DNA from 2 places in the Peribacillus sp. NPDC101480 genome. Region 2 is predicted to be linked to the other one. Evidence: riboswitches for the same ligand, from Rfam matches in the RefSeq annotation. Region 2 holds a riboswitch; the other holds the start of a gene.
What was found. A riboswitch is a leader RNA that binds a small molecule or an ion and turns the genes downstream of it on or off. The one in region 2 is predicted to bind S-adenosylmethionine.

Region 1 (10,299 bases), on a different contig from region 2:
ATTAATTTGGACCGGAATTAATCAGAAAAATTGAAGAATGATTGATACTATATAAATGGGAGAAAACTTGATAATTTTTATGTATTTACCATACAAAAAACACCCTGTATCCAATGATTCAGGGTGTTCAGACTGTAGACAAACTCGATGAAATTTTAGGGGTTTGTACAATTTGAACGTTGATTTCCCCTCCAGGCACTCGCTTTCCGCGGGCGGTCCGGGAGCCTCCTCGGCGCCTTTGCGCCTGCGGGGTCTCCCCTGGACTCGCTTTTCCCGCAGGAGTATCGCAAACCCGCTCCAATCAACTTTGTTTTAACTTTTAGTTCTTCGATCCATCATTTCCCGGCTGAAACCGTGGAAAACCAATCAAGATGGCAAGGAAGCCACAAAATCCAATTAGTATTGGGTAATATGAATACTGCAAGATGCTTACCGGAGAAATCTTTGCTACCCCTGCTGCAACAAGCAGTTGTGCTCCATATGGTATCAACCCTTGGATACAACATGCAAATATGTCAAGCAAGCTCGCTGATTTACGCGGATCAATCCCATACTTTTCAGCGATATTTTTGGCAAGTGGCCCGGCAATGATAATCGAAATCGTGTTATTTGCCGTTGAAAGGTTTGTCAAACCAACAAGCCCTGCAATACTGAATTCCGCCCCTTTTTTTGATTTGCTATTTCGGGTCACTAGGTGGAGTAGATAATCGATGCCACCATTATGTTTGATAACAGCTACCATACCTGCAATTAAAATGGCAAGGAAGGAGATTTCATACATTCCCGCCATTCCTTCTCCAACTTTTTGAATGACACCCAACGGTTTATAACTTCCATCAGCCAAGCCGATAATTCCGGCAAATACGATTCCGATGGAAAGGACCAGGAACACATTGACTCCTGCCAATGCAGTGATCAATACGCAAAGATATGGAAGAATCTTCACCCAATTATAAGAATGTTGGGAGATGTCAGCTTGTTCACCCATTGTTAAAATTCCAAGGATTGCACATGTGATGATGGCCGCAGGTAAAACGATGAAAAAATTCACTTTAAACTTATCCTTCATTTTCGTTCCCTGTGTTCGAACCGCAGCGATTGTCGTATCTGATATGAAGGAAAGGTTATCCCCAAACATCGCACCGCCAATAACGGCCGCCATTGAAAAGGCAAGCGAAATATCGGTTTGCTCACTAATTCCGACCCCAATAGGTGCTAGTGCAACAATCGTTCCCATGCTTGTCCCCATGGATAAAGAAATAAAACAAGCAATAATGAATATCCCTACCATTAATAGATTTTGCGGAAAAACAGCTAAGGCAAGATTCACTGTTGATTCAACTGCCCCCATGCCATTGGCAACTTCGGCGAAAGCGCCGGCTAAAAGGAAAATGATAACCATTAACATAATATTGGCGTCCCCGGCACCTTTACAGAAGATATCAACCTTATGATTTAATGTCTCTTTCCGATTCATTGCCAATGCAGCTGCCGAAGCAATTGAAATCGCTACAATCACCGGAAATGAATAAAAATCTTTGGTGATGATTCCGGACCCTATAAATAAAATTAAAAATACGACAAATGGGATCAATGCCCATGGATTCCCTTTATTGTTTGCGCTCATGATGTACACCTCTTTTTATTTTTCCCGTGACATGTGTCACAGCTCTTATTCTATTAACAGCTTTCGCAAATAACTCCAATTTGAACCTACCTGATTATCCAGTCTTGGAGATATAGCAAAAAAACTGGCATAAAAAAGACCCCTTCTATTTAACAACAAGAAGAGGTCTTTTAATTTATAAAAAACACCCTCCTTATCTTTCAGGCAAAAATCAGCCTGCTGGATTTGGCACAGCACTCCATTTAAGTCCGCTGCCGAGACATCTTCGGGCCAGTCCCTCCGTCTCTCTTGATAAGAAGATTACATTATATAATTTATCAAATATTACGATGCCTTCCAGAAAAGTACCACACTGGAAACTTGCTGAAACCATCTGAGTTTGTGAAAGTGACATCGAAAGTCGTTTTGAAAAGCAAATATAACAGTACAGCATTTTGTCTATTTTCGCAAGGGTTAATTTTAAAGTATTTTACATGCACTCCTTACTATTTATAAAGAAATCTTGACATGTGCGGTTAATCAGTTTTTTTTCATTTATCGGGACGGAATTCATATAAAAAAGAGGTCTTATGACCTCTCAGCAAATTTGTTGTATTAGGTTAGATGAATTATTTTTGGTCGAATTCACATCAGTCGATACCTCAAAGGCTTCCATCTGTTCCGAATCGAATGACTTTAAATACTGCTGCAGATATGCAGGATCATTATTTGTTGGACTCAACCATTCTTTTTCATCTTCTGGTTTAAGGATGACAGGCATACGATCATGAATGCTGGTCATTAGCTCATTAGGAACGGTTGTTATAACGGAGCATGAATAGACGCTGATGCCTTCAGGAGATTTCCAGGATTCCCAGATACCCGCCATTCCAAATGGAGCATGATTCTTCAGTTTTATTCGCATCGGTATTTTTCTTTCCGGTGTCTTCTTCCATTCATAAAAAGAGTCAGCGATTATCAAGCATCTCTTCTTCTTATACGCATTCCTGAAGCTTGCTTTCTCAGCAATGGTTTCCGCTCTGGCATTGATCATTTTGTAGCCCACTTTTTCGTCTTTTGCCCAGAAAGGAATGAGTCCCCACCGAAGATATCCAAGTCGATTCCTTGCCCCGTCATTAATGACGGAGAGAACGGATTGGGAGGGAGCAATATTGTAGCTGAATTGGTATTCCCCATCAAACGATCCCTGAATATCAAACCGATCTTTTATTTCTTCAATGTCAGTGAAAAGGGTAAAACGTCCACACATACTATCGCCTACCGTATTAGAATTTATTACAGTGTAACAAATCGAACGGACAGGCACAAATCAGCGTTCTAAAATCCTGATGTCGGTAAATGGTTGATTAAATAATTCGCTGGAAATCAAAAGAGTTCCAAGGACTTCTCTTTCATCTTCAGCTTTAATGATTTCCGACAAGATCAAGGTACTGCCATTCCTGACCGTCACTTTATATTCATTCATAAAAAATCCCCCCTAGATGGTTGTTATTATAAACCAAAAACCCACAAGTATCAGTAGTGAACTTTGCAGAGCCATGGTTAATCCTATAACGGGGAGTCAAGCAATGGCCCCGATCATTAACGCGTGTAAAGGGGGCGTAAAAAAGACTGTCCATGAATGATTCACGGACAGCCTGGGTGCTGCCAAAGGACTTAGTTTCAACACTTATAATTGAGCATGGAGATAACATTGAGGAAAGCTGGAAGGACCAAATTGGAATTGCCCTCTTCCATATCCATTCATTATTTAAAATGCAGCAAAACTTCATTTATTAAATGTGCTGCCAATGTTACGGTTTTATTATTTTCGTCCAACGAAGGATTCACTTCCGAAATGTCAAAGGAGAGGATTTTTTCATTCGATACGATATGCCTAATAATCGCACGTACCAATTTCGGATTCAGTCCAAACGGCGATGGAGCACTCACCCCAGGTGCATATGCTGAATCAATGACGTCCGTACATAATGTAAGCATAATGTAGTCATTTTTATTAACGAATTCATTTATCCGCCGCTTTGTTTCATCCATTTCGTTCAATGACAAATCTTCTTCCAATATGTAGTCTACCTTACTCCTCTCAGCGGTTTCAAAAAGTGCCTTTGTATTCCCCTGCTTCTGAATTCCGACACATAAATATCCACAACTTTGGTCTTCGTCCAAAATCTGCTTAAACATCGTTCCTGATGAACTTTCTTTTTCATAGGGCCTCATATCAAAGTGCGCGTCAATATTAATGATCCCCAATCTAGCTTTTGGTCCAATGGATTTCCTAATCCCAAGATAATGGCCATACAGGGTTTCGTGCCCTCCCCCAAGTATGATAGGAATCGCTTTAGTCTCCAATATCCGGTCAACAGTCGATCCCAGTTCGAATTGGGCGGCCTCCATTTCCGTACTTTCACATATTACATCGCCAGCATCCACCAGCTCGGTTTGGGACGGTAAATGACAGGGTAATTTCGCCAAGTATTGCCTAATATGATCAGGACCCTCTGCAGCACCAATCCTGCCTTTATTCCTTCTGACGCCTTCATCACATTTGAAGCCAATCAACCCAAAGGTCTTTGATGCATTGGAAGAGATGGCTAATTCCGATATCGGAGCCAACCGTACTCTTTGGTGGTATCTGAAGCTGTCCATGTCAGATTGGGAATCAATTCTTCCATTCCAATATTTTGAAGTCGGATTAGTATACATAATTTCTCCTTTATTTAAAAAATTCCGAAATATCTTTTTTAAAAATTATAGATGAGATAATATATAATTACCAATACAAAAATTCAATATATCTATAGTTTAAAGCTATAGAAAGGAGCATAAATGGATATTCGTCAACTTCGGTATTTCACTACCACCGTCCAGGAAAAGAATTTCTCAAAAGCGGCAAAAATGCTGCATATATCACAACCTTCCCTAAGTAATGCCATAATGAAATTAGAAAATGAAGTTAGTTTACAGCTTTTGGAACGTAATACAAGGGGTCTTGAGCTTACGGAAGCAGGGGGTCTTTTTTATACGAGATCTGTTGACCTGTTAAGAAGATTCGATAATTTGCAAGTGGAACTTAAGGAAATGAAGGATGTTGGAAGCGGAACAGTATCTATAGGTTCCATAGAATCATTCAAATTTTGGTTTCCGAAGATAATCAGGAATTTTAAAATCAATTATCCTAATATTCATATAAAAGTAAGGGAAATATTAGGGGAAGAGAAAGTTTTCGATTCGTTAAATCGGTATAATGTTCATTTCACCATCACGAACCAGCCCATCAATAACGATGAAATTCTGTCCACTCCCCTTTATAATGAAAAATTCATGCTTTTGATCCATAAAGATGACGAGTTAAATGAAAAAGAGTCCATCACTTTCCAAGACATTGCAAAGAAAGAATTGATCATCAGTACAACTGGATTTCAAACAAGAGATGATATCTTAAGAGCATTTAAGGGTGAAAATGCAATTCCAAATATCCTATACGAAATAGAAAGGCTTGAAACAGCTTGCAGTTTGGTGGAAGAAGGGCTTGGGGTTACAATTTTACCGGAAAGCTATATAAAATCCGCTGCAACACGCAATACTGCAATTCGTGCAATAGATTCGAATTCTTTGGAAAGGACTGTTTACCTGGCCTATTTGAAAGATCGATATCTGTCTCCTGCAGTATGTAAGTTAGTAGAGGAAATACATAGCTTTTTTAAGTGGGATGTTAGGAACGATGCCTAAATGCTGATTCTCTAATTTAATGGAAAAGACACCCTGGCTCATTGTGATTCACTATATAAAGAAAACACTTTAGACTTCCTGCCAATGAGCTAGGTTTCCCGCTCATATTTGCAGGAGGTTCATGTGTTTTCACTATCCATCCGTATTGTTTTTCCTCACTAATTAATAACGTCCTAACGCTCACACTTCCACGCCAAGTAAAATACTTGTTCAATAAAAATTCATTATAGCGATTTTTATGAAGTCCTTATTCCCTCTGCTTCACATCGCAAGTTATAAAAATACTGGATAATTTCCTTTTCATTTAGGATAGATTTTTCAAGACCCTGTAACTTACGCATCCCAACTCTTCTATCTATCAGAGAAAGAATCTTTATAATCATATCATCTGATTTTAAGGAAATTTCTATTGGTAAATTAAAATATTCTTCCACCGCATTTATTTGCTTAATTCAATTTTTGAATTTTTACTATCAATTCACCTAACGTCATTCTGAATCCCTCTAACAAACGTTATTTTCATTCGTTTGTTTCAATCACATATCAAAAGAGAATGTGAACATAACCTAAATATAAAAAATATAATCCTCCGGCAAGACTCTTTTTAAGAACCTCTTCGTTCTTTCTTCTTTTGGATTCACAAAAATTTCTTTAGGCGATCCCTCTTCCACTATGACACCTGCATCCATAAAAATCACTCTGTTTGCAACATCCTTTGCAAAAGACATTTCATGCGTGACAACTAACATCGTAGTTCCTTCATTGGCAATTTGCTTCATCACCGTCAGTACTTCACCGACCAATTCCGGGTCCAATGCCGAAGTTGGTTCGTCAAATAAAATTATGTCAGGGTTTAAAGCAACCGCTCTCGCAATGCCCACCCTTTGCTGCTGCCCGCCTGAGAGTTCACTAGGGTAAGCACCATATTTTTCCGACAAGCCTACTTTATCCAATGCTTTTTTACCAATCTCGTATGCTTCTGCTTTCGCAATCTTCCTTCCAATAACCAGTCCTTCCGTCACATTTTCCAATGCCGTTTTATTAGTGAAAAGATTATAATTTTGAAAAACAAAGGCTATCTTCTGCCTTATTCCATGAATCACTTTTTTAGATGCCGTTTTAAGACTTACATCAATATCACCAAAAACGGCATGTCCTTGATCTGCTTTTTCAAGAAAGTTAATGCAGCGGAGTAAAGTTGTCTTACCTGAACCACTTGGACCCAGAATTACCACCACATCCCCCTTGTCTATATTTAAATCCACACCTTTTAAAATCTCATTCTCACCGAATGATTTATGAATATTTTTAATTTCTAGCATTTAGGCCACACCTCCTCATTTCAGATACTAACGGCTTTAAACCTGCTTACTCGTTTTTCATACCTTTTAAACAAGTATTCCACCAAACTACATAAAATTAGGTAAACAAGAAAGATATCAATATATGCTTCAACATAATTGTAGCCAACATTGGCAGCTACCTTGGCTTTTAAAGTGATTTCCTGCAATGACAAAGCATAACCTAATGATGTCGCTTTAATCAGATTGACTGTCGCTGTACATATATTCGGTAATGCCACTACCAATGTCTGTGGAATGATAATTCTTCTAAATGCTTGCACAGTTGTTAATCCGACAGCATATGAAGCTTCAAGTTGCCCCTTGCTCACTGTGCTAATTGCCGAACGAAACACCTCTGTGAGAATAGCTGTCGTATTCAACGAGAAAACAATGAATGCGTACCATATCGGATTTACATCGTATACATTCATTTCGACAGCATACTTTTCAAATATAGAAGTCAGCATTAAAGGCACACTGCTATATATAATGAAAATTTGGATAATGACGGGCGTTCCTCTGACAAATGAAACGTATATCTGTGCTAAGCGATTCAATACCGGGATTTGATTAATTCTTGATAAAGCAAGTAAAAACCCTAATGGCAAGGCAATAATCAAAGCAACAATTGTAATGAATAATGCGGTCGGCACCCCCGATAACGCTACAAAAAAGGTTTCCACTAAAAACCTATAATCCAGACCTTCTGACATTCTGTCACCCCTCTATGCAGTTGTTATCACTTGTTTTCCTTTACTGAATGCCTTTTCCAATCTTAAGAACAGTTGTTCAATGGCAATCGACAATGTCCAGTAAATAACCGCCAATGCAAGATAAATTTCTAATGCATGTGTGTTATAGTTCCCGGCGATTATAAGCTCTGCCTTCCCCATGATATCTATCAAGCCAATCGTATATGCTAAAGACCCTTCTTTCATTAATTCAAGTAAGCTGTTACCGAAGTTTGGTAATGCGACTACGAAAGCCTGGGGTAAAATAATTCTCCGGTAAGCTTGCGTATTGCTTAATCCAACGCTTACTGCCGCTTCAAATTGCCCTCTATCAATAGATTCAAGCGATGTTCTGATCACTTCTGACATCGCAGCCGCAAATTGAAGCGAAAAGGTTATGACTACAAATACTGCTTTATCAATATCATTAAGATTTATGCCAAATTTCCCTGCAATTGCAGGTATACCATAATAAGTCAAAAAAAGCAGAACTATAGAGGGCGTACATCTCAATACCGTTGTATATCCATAGGCAATTTTCCTGGCGATTTTACTATTTCCAAGTTTCATGACTGCTAAGATGAAACCTATGATTGTCCCGAACAAGACCGATAGACCCGTAACGATTAATGTTACTTTTAGAAAGGGAACTAACATTGGTACCGACTCTACTATGTAAGCTAAATCAAAGTATTTTTCCATGTTTCACCTCCATCTGCTTTCATTGAAGATTCGAATTTTCAAATCCAATCATTCTATTGAAGGCCAGTACCTAGAAACTTGCCATCTCTTAAAATACCAGAGTTATCCAAGAAAACCCATATTAAGAAAATGACAAGTCATAGCCTATTGATTGACATTTTAATTCTTGTTTTACTAAGGACTTCGTTATCTCTCTACAGTTCCCAAAACTTCGAATAAATCCCGGCCATAAAACTTTTCGCTTAACTCATTCGTCTTCTTTTCGTCTTTAATTTTTTTAATCGCTTCATCATAAGCATCTGCGAATTTTTGTTCTTTTTTGTTGAATAATGGCCAGGTTTTAATGACTGCAAATTCATTGTAAACTAGATCATCCACTAAATTATGATAGGGGCCATCGTCGGCCACTTGCTTCTTAAAAGCTCCCTCGATCGCTATTCCACCGTCGACACGGCCTTCATTTACCCATTGAATTACATCTACAGTGAAGGCATCTCCGGCTTTCAATTTCACCTTATTGTCCGGATTGGCCTGATTATACTCATCAACGATCGTGTATTGAGCGTTATTTGCTGCGATTGGTGCTAAGGAGAAGCCCTCTGAAGCAAAGTCCTTGAGATTTTTGATCTTTGAATTTTCTTTCTTTAAAACAAGGCCCGCACTGCTTAATCCAAGGAATTCTTTAGGAAAGATGAACTTCTCAGTCCTTTCCTCTGTCCAGAAAGCATTTTTAACCCCCACTTGATATTTACCTTGTTCAATGCCTACTAACAGGTCATCGCTTGATGTGCCAATATATTCGAATTCGTATGCCGGTAGTAATTCATCAACCAATTTCATAACTTCCACATCATATCCAGTTGGATTTCCCTTCTCATCCAGCCAAGACATAGGTTTTGACGCTTGGTCATATGCTACTTTTACCTTTCGGACACCTGAAGTGCTACCTGAATTTGCATCGGCTTCATTACTCGTTGATGTACCTGATCCGCACCCCGCTAATATGGTGACAAACGCTAAACCGATAGTTAAAACATGGCGAAATTTTTTATTTTTCATAGTGAATCCCCTTTCGTTTTACGATGTTTTTTTACTTGCATTTGTATTTCCTGAAATTCAAAGGAAATACATACATCACCTTCACCACTCAATACCAACTATTTAGGTAGGTTAAGTAAGTTATTTAGTTATAAACATAATAGATGGATACTTTTGTAAAGTCAATGTGTATATTTAAAATTTTCAAGCAACTGCACACACCTGTTTTATTAAAATAGTTGTAGTTATATGAAAATACAAGAGTCTTTCCGGAGGCATCATTTATCTGCAAGCCCTTAATTTCCTTGACAACTAAACACACCTTAATTATCATTTAAACCAATAAGATTAATAGGAATTGAAATAAAAACAGAAGGTAATAGAAGGAGGGAACCGTGTGATTAACCTATTCATTAAGACGGAGAGTCAAAAAGCGTGGCTGAAAAAATTATATGAAGTAGAATCGAAATTCAAAAATAATTCTGCTCAAATTGATGAATTGGCCTTTTTTCCGAAAGAACATATACAAGATTTAATTCGTATGGGATATACAAGTTCAACTCTTCCCAAATCCTATGGTGGCGGAGGGTTAAAAGTTTATGACATGATTCTCCTTCAAGAAACATTGGCTAGTTTTGATTCAGCGACTGCGCTATCCATTGGTTGGAACCTTGGAGTGATAGGAGATCTTTTTGAACAGGAAAGTTGGACAAAAACGAACTTAGATTTTATTGCTGGGGAAGTTCTAAATGGCGCTTTAGTGAACCGTTCCGTTAGTGAAGCGAAAACTGGCAGTCCGACTCGCGGGGGACGCCCCGGAACGAAGGCAGTCAAAAAGGGAGATTATTGGGTTATTTCCGGACGTAAAACCTATACAACCATGTCCCCTGTTTTAACTTATTTCCTAGTTTCAGCATGGATCGAGGAAAGGCAAAAGGTTGGATTTTTTCTCCTGCATAAAGATTTGGATGGGCTCTACATAGATGAAACATGGGACGTAATTTCAATGAGGGGGACAGGAAGTCATGATTTGGTCCTTAAAGATGTTGAAGTGGATGATTCAAAACTTGTTGAGTTACCTGAAATGCCAAGTGGAAACAGATTCAATGCATGGATCCTTCATATTCCG
Region 2 (10,299 bases):
TAAAATATCAAAAGTCGTTCCGCCCGTTACGGAAAGCGTTTTTGTAGTGGGGCCCATCGAGCCAGCTACATACCTTGGCCATTCCTCATTGGAATACTTTTCACAAGCTTTAACGGCAAGCTCAGCAGAAATTTTATTTAGCTTGTAGGCGATCGTGCTTATTTGGTATTCCTCAAGAACGATGCTGGTCGCTCCAAAGGTATTTGTTTCAATGATATCTGCGCCCGCCGCTAAATATTTTTCATGAATGGATTGGATGATTTCCGGCTGGGTCAGTGATAAATATTCATTGCAGCCCTCGAATTGTTCCCCGCCAAAATCATCTGCTGTCAAATCCTCCGCTTGAAGCATGGTTCCCATCGCCCCATCAAGTAGGAGAATTTTGGAATTTAACTGATCTTGAATCGCTTTTTTATTCATGTACTGCCACCTCTGATGTCTGTTTACTATCGACTTTTCTAATATATTTCGTAAGTTCCGCCGTCATTTCATAGCGAAGGAACGGAGTGATTAAATATATGCCCTTGAATTTTTCCCTTGCCGCGTCCACCAGTTCCCGCGCGATACTAACCCCTTCAATCCTTGACTTTACAGGGTCATCCCCCGCTAAAGCCATTGCCCTTCTTACGTTATCAGGCAATTTGATGCCTGGGATCTCATTATGGATGAATTCTGCGTTCCGGGTGCTTGTCAAAGGCATGATACCGATGAAAATCGGGGTTTCTAAATGTTTTGTAGCTTCATGTACTTCTTCGATTTGCTCCACCGAATAAATTGGCTGTGTCAAAAAGGATTGAGCACCACAGGAAATCTTCTTTTCCATTCTCAGTACTGCTTTATCCAGATATTTCACATTCGGATTAAACGCTGCCGCAATTTTAAAATTTGCCCGTTGCCCCAGACTTTGACCGGAATAGGAAAGACCTTCATTAAATTGTTTGACCATGCTTATAAGGTCGAAGGAAGATAAATCATAAACCGAAGTGGCACCCGGGAAGTCCCCTATTTTTGAAGGATCTCCGGTGATGATCAATAATTCATTCAGCCCCACCGTCTGCAGACCCATTAAATGTGATTGCAGGCCAATCAAATTTCGATCACGGCATGTTATGTGCACCATCGGATTAATATTCAATTGGTTCTTCAGTAGGTTAGCCAGAGCATCATTCGATATCCTTGGTGAGGCAAGTGAATTATCCGCTAGTGTAATTGAATCGACCCCTGCTTTTTTCAAAACCTCTGCACCGGTCATGAAGCTCTCTATTCCCAGCTTTTTAGGTGGATCAAGTTCCACCAGGATCGTCCTTTCCGTCTTGGCCTTTTCGTACAGTGGAAGTTCCAATTCTCTTTCGTTCACTTCAATTATTTCTATTTCACGGGATTTCGTAACTTTCTCTTTTACGGGGGCAAAACTTCCGATCGCATTCTTTACAGCTTGAATATGCAGTGGCGTCGTTCCACAGCACCCGCCTATGATAGCGGCACCTTGCTCACGAAGTTCCAGGGCACTTGAACCGAAATATTCCGGCACGGCTTTATAGACGAGCCTTCCATCCACATAATCAGGGAGGCTGGCATTAGGGAATATGGCAATCGATGCTTGCTTTGGCAAACTCACTTCTTCCAACGCCCGGATCATATGATGTGGACCAAGACGGCAATTCACCCCAACAACATCGGCACCCAATTGCTCGAGTTTTTGAAAGGCTTCATTTAAATGGATTCCATTTTGGAGATTACCCAGTTCATGCATCGAGACATTTGCGATGATCGGCAGTCCAGTTTCATTTTTTACGATTTGCAGAACGGTTTCCAGCTCTTCCAGGTCATAAAATGTTTCCAAGAGAATCCCATCAGGATTTTCCATCAACAGACTGTATAGCTGTTCACGAAACCCCCGTTTAATCTCTTCCATGCTTAAATCCGATTTTCTGATACTCCGTTGTGCCCCTATGGTACCGAAGACATAAGCCTTTCCTTTTGCCGCTTTTTTAGCAAGAATGACTCCCTGGCGATTGATTCTGCTTACTTCATCTTCAAGTCCATACCGTTTCAATTTGTTGAAATTGGCTCCGTATGTATTCGATTGAAGGATATCTGCACCAGCTTCCAGATAGGCACGATGGATAGACTCTATTTGATCCGGATTCGTGCAGTTTAATTCCTCATAACATTGATCGATGCCATTTGAGTACAATAAGGTCCCCATTGCCCCTTCCCCAACCAGCATTCTTTCTTTCACTTCTTTACGAAAATTCATCATTACACCCTCTCTCAAAAACAGTCCTGTTTTTGTCGTATTTTATGAGTATGAGAGAAAAGGAAAAAAAACCTTCTCAAAGAAGAAGGTTTTTTGAAACATTCTCCTCATCTATCAAGCTCTGCTTGCTGGATTTAGCACCTTTGCCTAAGCTGGTTGCTGAGGTTTCTTCGGGCCAGTCCCTCCACCTCTCGCGATAAGATCCATTTATATAATTTTCACAAGATTTCAAAATTAGATTATATTTAATTTACATTAATAATCTGTCAATTTCAATACCTGATCGACATTTTTTTCACTTTTGCAAAAATGATTCAATCTTTTGCAGCCTGAACCCTCTTCAAGATTCTTTGTTTCCAGTCTTCCGCTAATGGGTCCAGAGTAAGTAAAGCCTTGGCGCCTTCCAGCCCATCTCGTTTATGAAGGATTACCTCTGCTGCATAATGAACTGAAATTTTTTCTTGCAAACGATCTATTAGCACGATCTCGTTTTGTTTATTTATCGTTCCTTCTTGAAGTACTCTTGCAAAATAACCAGTGAAACTCGTTTTCAGCACGAGTTCCAAAAACTTAGGTTCTTGATTGAAGTGGGAAATGGTCGAACAAGGTATCCTCCCCTGGTTAATTTGAACAATCACATCGCCTATTTGATAAATATCGCCGATAAACGTGGTTTCTTCCCTCATCCCCGCTACGGTTAAATTTTCACCGAATGCTGGGATATCCAGCTTTTTAGAGAATCTTTCATTCCATAATGAATAATGCTCAAAGGGGTAAAAGCACAAAGCCCGATCAGGACCTCCATGGAACTTTTCATTACCTACCCCATCACCAATTATGCCTGATTTAGTCACTTTCACATTATCCTGTGCTTGTTTATCCATGGCTGAAAAGATATCGACATTCGAAAAACTTTCATGTTTCGGCTTTCCGGCCTGAAGTGATTTGATTTTTCCATTTTCCATTTTCCATCTTCCATTCATATTTAATTTATATCATCCTATATGTATAAATTATACTAAAAATCCATTATATTAGTAGTTTTTAAAAATATATGAAGTGAAAAAGCCACATGAGCCGTTAAATGGGCGAAATATCATTGATTTCCAGAAAAATTCATAGGTTAGTTTCAGTAATTTTGTTGCTATTTCAGAATTAAATATGGTAGAATATGAACACAATATATAGTCGAAAACTACAACCGTTCGCCTATATGTTGATTTTCACGATTGAATTCCTCATTGTCGCTCTTTAGGGAGCGAATTTTTTTGCCTTCATTATCATCCATCATTTTCTTTTAGTTCCATTCTAATCCTTAAATCGTGATTCACTTACCTATTTTCACTTTCATTCCCTATTCAAATACCTCCCTGTAAAGTCACTTTCATTCCCTTATAAGAGGCCTGATTCCTTGCTAAAACAAGCAGAAAAGCCGAGCGACACCATATGTCTTCCGCTCAGCTTCCTGTTTAAGCTTGTTTCTTTTTTTTTGGTGCCGCTTTCTTTCGGGTCGTCTTTTTCTTTTCCGGTTCATCATGTTTCGTACGGTCAATGGATGCCTGTAATGCCTCCATTAAATCGGTTACATTGTTGGAAACTGGTTCTTTTGTTTTGGCTGTAATCGTCGTCTGTCCCGTTTTCTTTGATTCAATTAATTCAAGTAACGCGGTTCGATAGTCATCGGTGTATTTTGTCGGATCGAAAGTGGTCGTTAATTGATCTATTAATAATACGGCAGTATCGATTTCTTTTTTTGCAATGGTATCATTGGCGGGGATATTCGGAACATCCGCTGTGGAACGGACTTCATCCGGATAATGAATCGTTTCCATCACCAAGGTATTATCAACGACTCGGATTACCGCCATTTGTTCTTTAGAGCGAATGATGATTTTTGCTAATCCTACCTTATTCGATTCCTTGAGGGCCTGCCTCAATAGGGAATAAGCTTTTAACCCTCCATCATTAGGGGACATGTAGTAACTCCGATTGAAATAAATGGGATCTATTTCTTCAATTTTAACGAAATCCACAATTTCCACGGCTTTTTCTTCGTTTTGTTTTTTCAGTTGCTCTAGTTCATTGTCTTCCAATACAACAAATTTTCCCTTTGTATACTCAAAAGCGCGGACTATATCATCCTTACCCACTTCTTTCTGGCATACCGGACAAACTTTTTCGTATTTAATCGGTGAATGACATTCCTTATGCAACGTCCTTAAAGAAATATCCTTATCCTCCGTTGCAGCATGAAGTTTGATCGGAATGTTCACCAAACCGAATGATATGCTCCCCTTCCACATCGTATGCATATTCGTCACCTCATAACTTATTTTTAAAGAGAAGAACAATTTTATTATTCCCCTTTGTTCAAAAAAAACCGAAAAAACAATTGCCAACTCTAACACTTCGTTTTTTTGGCAAAATAATGTTAATCAATTATTTGCGGAGGTGATACAAAAATGAAACCGATGCTGCCAACATATTCCCCCGAAGCCCCCAGCTCCAAGGATTGGCGTTATGAAGTCAAATATGACGGCTTTAGGGCTATTTTAACGATAGACTCCGATACCATAAGCCTTTCAAGTCGGAACGAGAAGGAATTATCACCACAATTCCCAGAAATCATTGCTTACATCAAAGAACTGGACCTGGAAGAATATCTCCCGCTTCAGTTGGATGGAGAATTGGTCTGGCTTACCAATGAAGCGAAAGCGGACTTTTTTCAAATACAGTGGCGAGGACGCCTTGGTAAACAATCCCTAATATCCGAAAAATCCCGCTTTTCCCCATGCCGGTTTATAGCGTTTGACCTGCTTCGCATCAACGGAAAAAACTTAGCAGCTAAACCTATGGAAGAACGTAGGGAATTGATGTTGAATATGGGGGCAAAACTTGGCTTTCCTATTCCGCCTGATCCCAACGATAAGGCTTTGATACAATTAATAGAAAGTTTTGACGTTTTGGAAAGTGCCTTGAATAAGGTCACCCTATTAGATGGCGAAGGGGTTGTCGCCAAGGAAATTAGGGGTACTTGGCAAGAAGGAAAACGTACTACATCTTGGATTAAGGTGAAAAACTGGAAAACCGTTTCTTGTTTCATTACAGCATTGCACAAAGAAAATGGTTATGTTTCCCTCGCAGTTTTCAAGGAAGGTGCCGTAACGAAAATCGGAAGTGTTAAAAATGGACTGAGTGCTCAAGATAAAAGTATATTGCATCAACTGATAAAGCAAAATGCATCAAACGAAGACGCACAATTTTTTTATATCCATCCATCCATTTGCATAGAAGTTCAATTCTTACACGTATACGAGGAAAATGAATTGCGTGAACCCCAGTTTTCGCAATGGCTTTTACAAACGACTCCCGATGAATGTACCTGGGAGAAATTCGTGCTAGGTCAATACACATTTCCAGATACGGTACAAATAACTTCCAGGGATAAACCGCTTTGGATAACTGAAGGTAAACAGGTGGTAAAAGTTGAATACCTTCATTATTTACGAGAGGTTTCAGCTTTCTTCTTACCCTACTTGAAGGATAAACTGCTTACGACGATCCGCTATCCTCATGGCACTTTGGATAAAGAAAGATTTTTCCAGAAAAACAAACCTGATTATGCGCCGGCCTTTATTAAAACGTTCATGGATGAGGATATCGAATACATGCTGTGTAACGATATTGAAACGCTTCTTTGGTTTGGTAATCAGCTTGCATTGGAATTCCATGCCCCATTTCAGAAAGCGGGTAAAACAAGACCTGACGAAATCGTCTTGGACTTGGATCCCCCATCAATCGAATTTTTCTCCTTTGCGATAAAGGCCGCACAGGAAATTAAAAAAGTGATGGAATCATTAAGGATTAAAGCTTTTGTAAAAACTTCAGGTAATAAAGGACTGCAAATTCACATCCCACTGCCTGAAGACAGATTTACTTATCAGGAGACACGCATATTCACCGACTTTCTCGGTGACTACTTAACAAGTTCCAATCCAAATGATTTTACAACCGAAAGAATGAAAATAAATCGGCACAATCGACTTTACTTGGACTTTGTGCAGCATAGTGAAGGAAAAACCATCATCCAGCCTTATTCCCCACGGGGAAATTCTTTCGCAGGTGTGGCTACTCCTTTGTTTTGGGAAGAAGTGGACGAAAATCTCCAGTTAAAGGACTATACGATTGAAACCATCCCAAACAGAATAAAAAGGGATGGATGTGCTTTTGTGGATTACAGACTTGTCGATAATGGACCAGCCTTTTTGGAAGTTTTGTCGTTCCTAAAACAAAAAAAAACCAACAACTGAAGTAAACCCAAAGAGTCAGAAGTCGCTTTATTTATGGGATTCGAAATGGTCTCATCCCGAAACCCTTTCTCAATTTAATATAGAGAATACAAGACTGGCTTTCACAAAACATGATTTTTTACTGTTTTATATGAGATGAAAACTCACTGGATTGAAGAAATTTGCGACACTCCTGCCGAATAACTGGCTAGCCGAGACCCCACAGGCGCTTGAGCCTAGGAGGCTTGGCAGACACTCGGCAGAAAGGGAACCGATTTCTGAAATCAACTGCAACTTTTTCAAATAAGAAAACTGCAGGCAAACTCGCTTTTCTCCGAGTTTGCCTGCAGTTTGAAGATTTCTTTATAATTTTGTTTTCAAATAACTTTGCACTTCATCCTGAAGCTTGGCATATAAGCTTGTTTCCAATTCAAAATCCTCTTTTTCAAGCATTTCAAATTTTTCAGGCTGATCTAAATCTATTTCAATCGATACCTTGAATTCATAAGTTGCGTTCCCGATTAAATCAATTGAATACTTTTGGCTTTCTTCATCATGATGGACGACACATTTCACTTTTCCGCCGTTATTGTAGACAGATATTTCACTTTCCAACGCGTTTAAACCAACAGAGCATGTTACAAGGCTTGAAGCCGACATCGCCGTTCCACATGCATTCGTGAAGCCTACTCCCCGTTCGAATGTCCGCACATAAATGCTCCCTGGTTCCAGCTCTTTCACAAAGCTGACATTGACACCATCAGGGAAAAGTTCATTTGGTTGATTGACCTTTGTTGAAAGTTCTTCCTGCAAATCACTTTGTAAAACATCACTATCGACGAGTGTGATCAAATGTGGATTAGGAACCGCCAATGCCGAAAATAGCAGGGTATCATGAAGTTCCGGCAATGGTTCGTTTTGCAGCTGTTCTTTAGCCAATACAAGAGGTAGATCCTTCACATTGAAACTTACTGGTGAAATTTCCACCTTGAAAGTCGGAATGCCCTCATAAATATCTTCCGTTTTTTCCACGAGTAGATCTGCCTTCATGGTTTCCACGATCATTTTATCTAGCCCTAGAACGTCGTTCGCGTAACGTGCAACACATCGAAGTCCATTGCCGCACATCGAGGCTTCAGATCCATCCGCATTAAAGACACGCATCCGGCAATCGGCATGTTCACTTTTCATTACGAACAAAATACCATCCGCTCCAAGCTTCTCCCTATTGCATAGGGCCTTCGCGAAATTTTTCCGCTCTTCTTCAGTAAACGTCAGGGTTGTAGTCAATTCATCAATGATTAAGAAATCATTTCCTGAACCATGGCTTTTTAAACCTTCAATAATCATCCTGTCACATCCTCTAATATGCTGCTTTTCATTTATCATTTTTTAATATTCTATATCATAGCATTTTCAAGATGGATGTGTCATCGCGTAAATCACATTAAATCCATTTTTTCCAACGAAAAAACAAATAAGAAGAGCGGTTGGAATAAGAATTAACTCATTCCAACCGCTCTTTTGAATAATTAACCGATCATACCGATGATGAAATAGACGATAAACATTCCGGCACTCACATACATCGGGGCTGACACTTCTTTTGCTTTTCCGGTTACAAGCTTCAAGAAAGGGTACAGGATGAAACCGAATGCCATTCCATCGGCAATACTGTATGTGAAAGGAATGATCGTGATGATCATGATTGCAGGTATGCTCTCGGTTAAATCACTGAAATTCAGCTTTTTTATGTTTCCGAGCATCAAAATGCCAATGATAATCAAGATGGGGGCAATGGCGCTGTCAGGGATTACTTTAATCACCGGTATAAATAACAGTGATAGAATGAATAGAACGCCTGTCACCACTGAAGTAAAACCAGTCCTGCCTCCTGATGCGATTCCAGCTGCCGTTTCTACTGTTGCAACGGTAGGACTCGAACCGAATAAGCCTGATAATAGAACGGACACACTTGTCGCCTGCAGCGACTTTTTATAGGCATCCTGGCGGTTGATACTGTCTACATGCCCGTGTACAAGACCAATATTTTCAAAAACAAGAACCATCGTCATCGCAAATACACTTATCCAGAATTCAATCCGGTTTGCTTCCAGGAACGATAATGAAAAGAAAAGATCGCCGTAGGAAGCTGTGTCTATGCCTGAAAAATGGATATCCGATAGTTGAACCGTTCCGAACCAATAGGCAATGAGGCTGCCTGCCAGGATGGTAATCATGAAATTACCGGGGACATTCTTGATGAACAGCGTGATTGCCAATAAAAAGGTCAACACCGTTGCACACACGGCTGGATCGCTTAAATCTCCGAGTGCGACGATTGATGATGAACCTCCTGTGATTATCCCGCCCTTTTCAAGACCGATTAGCATCAAGAATAAGCCAAGACCGACAGATATGGCTTCTTTTATCGAACTTGGAATCGAATCACTGATTAACTTAGAGTATTTTGTAAAAGCGATGATTACAAAAATTAACCCGGAGATAAACACAGCACCAAGAGCCGATTGCCAAGATAGACCCATTCCTTGAACCATGGTATAAGCAAATAGGGCATTTACGCCCATTCCTGGAACGAGAAGGATTGGGACATTCGCCCAAAGTCCAATCATGACACAGCTTAAAGCAGATAAAAGAATCGTGGCGATCACTGCACCATTAATCGGTATGCCCGCTTCCGATAAAATCAGGGAATTCACGATGAGAATATAGACTATCGTAAAATAGCCGACCACTCCAGCAAGGATTTCACGTTTTCCATTCGTTCCATAGTCGGAAAAATGAAAAAACGTTTCCAAGTTTAATTTCTTCATGTTGTATCCTTATTAAATTTATCCCTCGCCCACCCGTTTGTATTAGTGACAAACTACACTTGGCGATTTTAACAAAAAAAAGGATAAAAATAAATAGCAATGATAAAAATTTGAAAAAAAAACTGCCGGGAATGATCCCGACAGCCTCGATGAATATATTATTTTTGTTCTTGCGAATATCCATCTACTACCAATTCCAGCTTCCCTGTATCAGGCGAAATGATTAGACCATGCACAGGAATATTTTTAGGGATCAAAGGATGTCCTTTAATCACTTCGACGCTGTTCTTACAACTTTCATAAACATCATCAAATCCGCGAAGCCAATTGCGGATATCGATTCCTGCAGCTCCCAGTGTATCGATGGTGCTCTTTGGTATATCACGTTCGATCATCTTGTCCATTACAGAATCGGCATCGACTGATGCCATTCCGCAGTCATGGTGAGGTATGACCAATACTTCATCTGCCTTTAGCTCATAAATAGCAACAAGGATACTCCGCATCACACTTCCGAATGGGTGGGAGACGATTGCGCCGGCAGTCTTCAGGATTTTGACATCGCCATTTTTGACATTCAAGGATTTTGGCAATAGTTCAACGAGCCGAGTGTCCATACAGCTTATGATGACCATACGTTTCTCAGGAAACTTGTCCGTTCTATACTTAACATATTCACCTTTTTCTACAAACTGTTCATTATAATCAAGAATCTCATTAAGTAAACTCATAATTTACCACCTTTTCATTATGTATTTAATTTATGTATCTCCTATTATTATATCAAATATTTAAAAGATTTGCTAAAGGGTAACCATAGTCAATTTGAACGATGATTCAGAGTGGCTGCACAGAACCCAAAGACGATGATTTTAGGAATTTCAGCAACATTTGATGAAAAAGAAAGTATGGGTGT

Region 1: linked by a shared signal. The riboswitch ahead of ACQKMF_RS09055 (Na+/H+ antiporter NhaC family protein) and the one ahead of ACQKMF_RS07420 (bifunctional homocysteine S-methyltransferase/methylenetetrahydrofolate reductase) in region 2 are both predicted to bind S-adenosylmethionine.

Annotation. Positions count from the first base shown of each region.
Region 1 covers NZ_JBNNSB010000002.1:299,425-309,723, forward strand. The annotation lists gene ACQKMF_RS09055 (Na+/H+ antiporter NhaC family protein) at 320-1,627, opposite strand; SAM riboswitch class I at 1,818-1,925, opposite strand; gene ACQKMF_RS09060 (SOS response-associated peptidase) at 2,205-2,876, opposite strand; gene ACQKMF_RS09065 (hypothetical protein) at 2,937-3,092, opposite strand; gene hutG (formimidoylglutamase) at 3,374-4,330, opposite strand; gene ACQKMF_RS09075 (LysR family transcriptional regulator) at 4,454-5,356, shown strand; gene ACQKMF_RS09080 (SF0329 family protein) at 5,593-5,790, opposite strand; gene ACQKMF_RS09085 (amino acid ABC transporter ATP-binding protein) at 5,923-6,678, opposite strand; gene ACQKMF_RS09090 (amino acid ABC transporter permease) at 6,699-7,412, opposite strand; gene ACQKMF_RS09095 (amino acid ABC transporter permease) at 7,425-8,132, opposite strand; gene ACQKMF_RS09100 (transporter substrate-binding domain-containing protein) at 8,319-9,191, opposite strand; gene ACQKMF_RS09105 (acyl-CoA dehydrogenase family protein) at 9,568-10,299, shown strand, end outside.
Region 2 covers NZ_JBNNSB010000001.1:1,479,556-1,489,854, reverse strand. The annotation lists gene metH (methionine synthase) at 1-420, opposite strand, end outside; gene ACQKMF_RS07420 (bifunctional homocysteine S-methyltransferase/methylenetetrahydrofolate reductase) at 413-2,260, opposite strand; SAM riboswitch class I at 2,365-2,463, opposite strand; gene ACQKMF_RS07415 (MOSC domain-containing protein) at 2,575-3,225, opposite strand; gene ACQKMF_RS07410 (Ku protein) at 3,730-4,572, opposite strand; gene ligD (DNA ligase D) at 4,723-6,570, shown strand; gene dapF (diaminopimelate epimerase) at 6,913-7,899, opposite strand; gene ACQKMF_RS07395 (NCS2 family permease) at 8,082-9,383, opposite strand; gene ACQKMF_RS07390 (beta-class carbonic anhydrase) at 9,542-10,114, opposite strand; gene ACQKMF_RS07385 (hypothetical protein) at 10,204-10,299, opposite strand, start outside.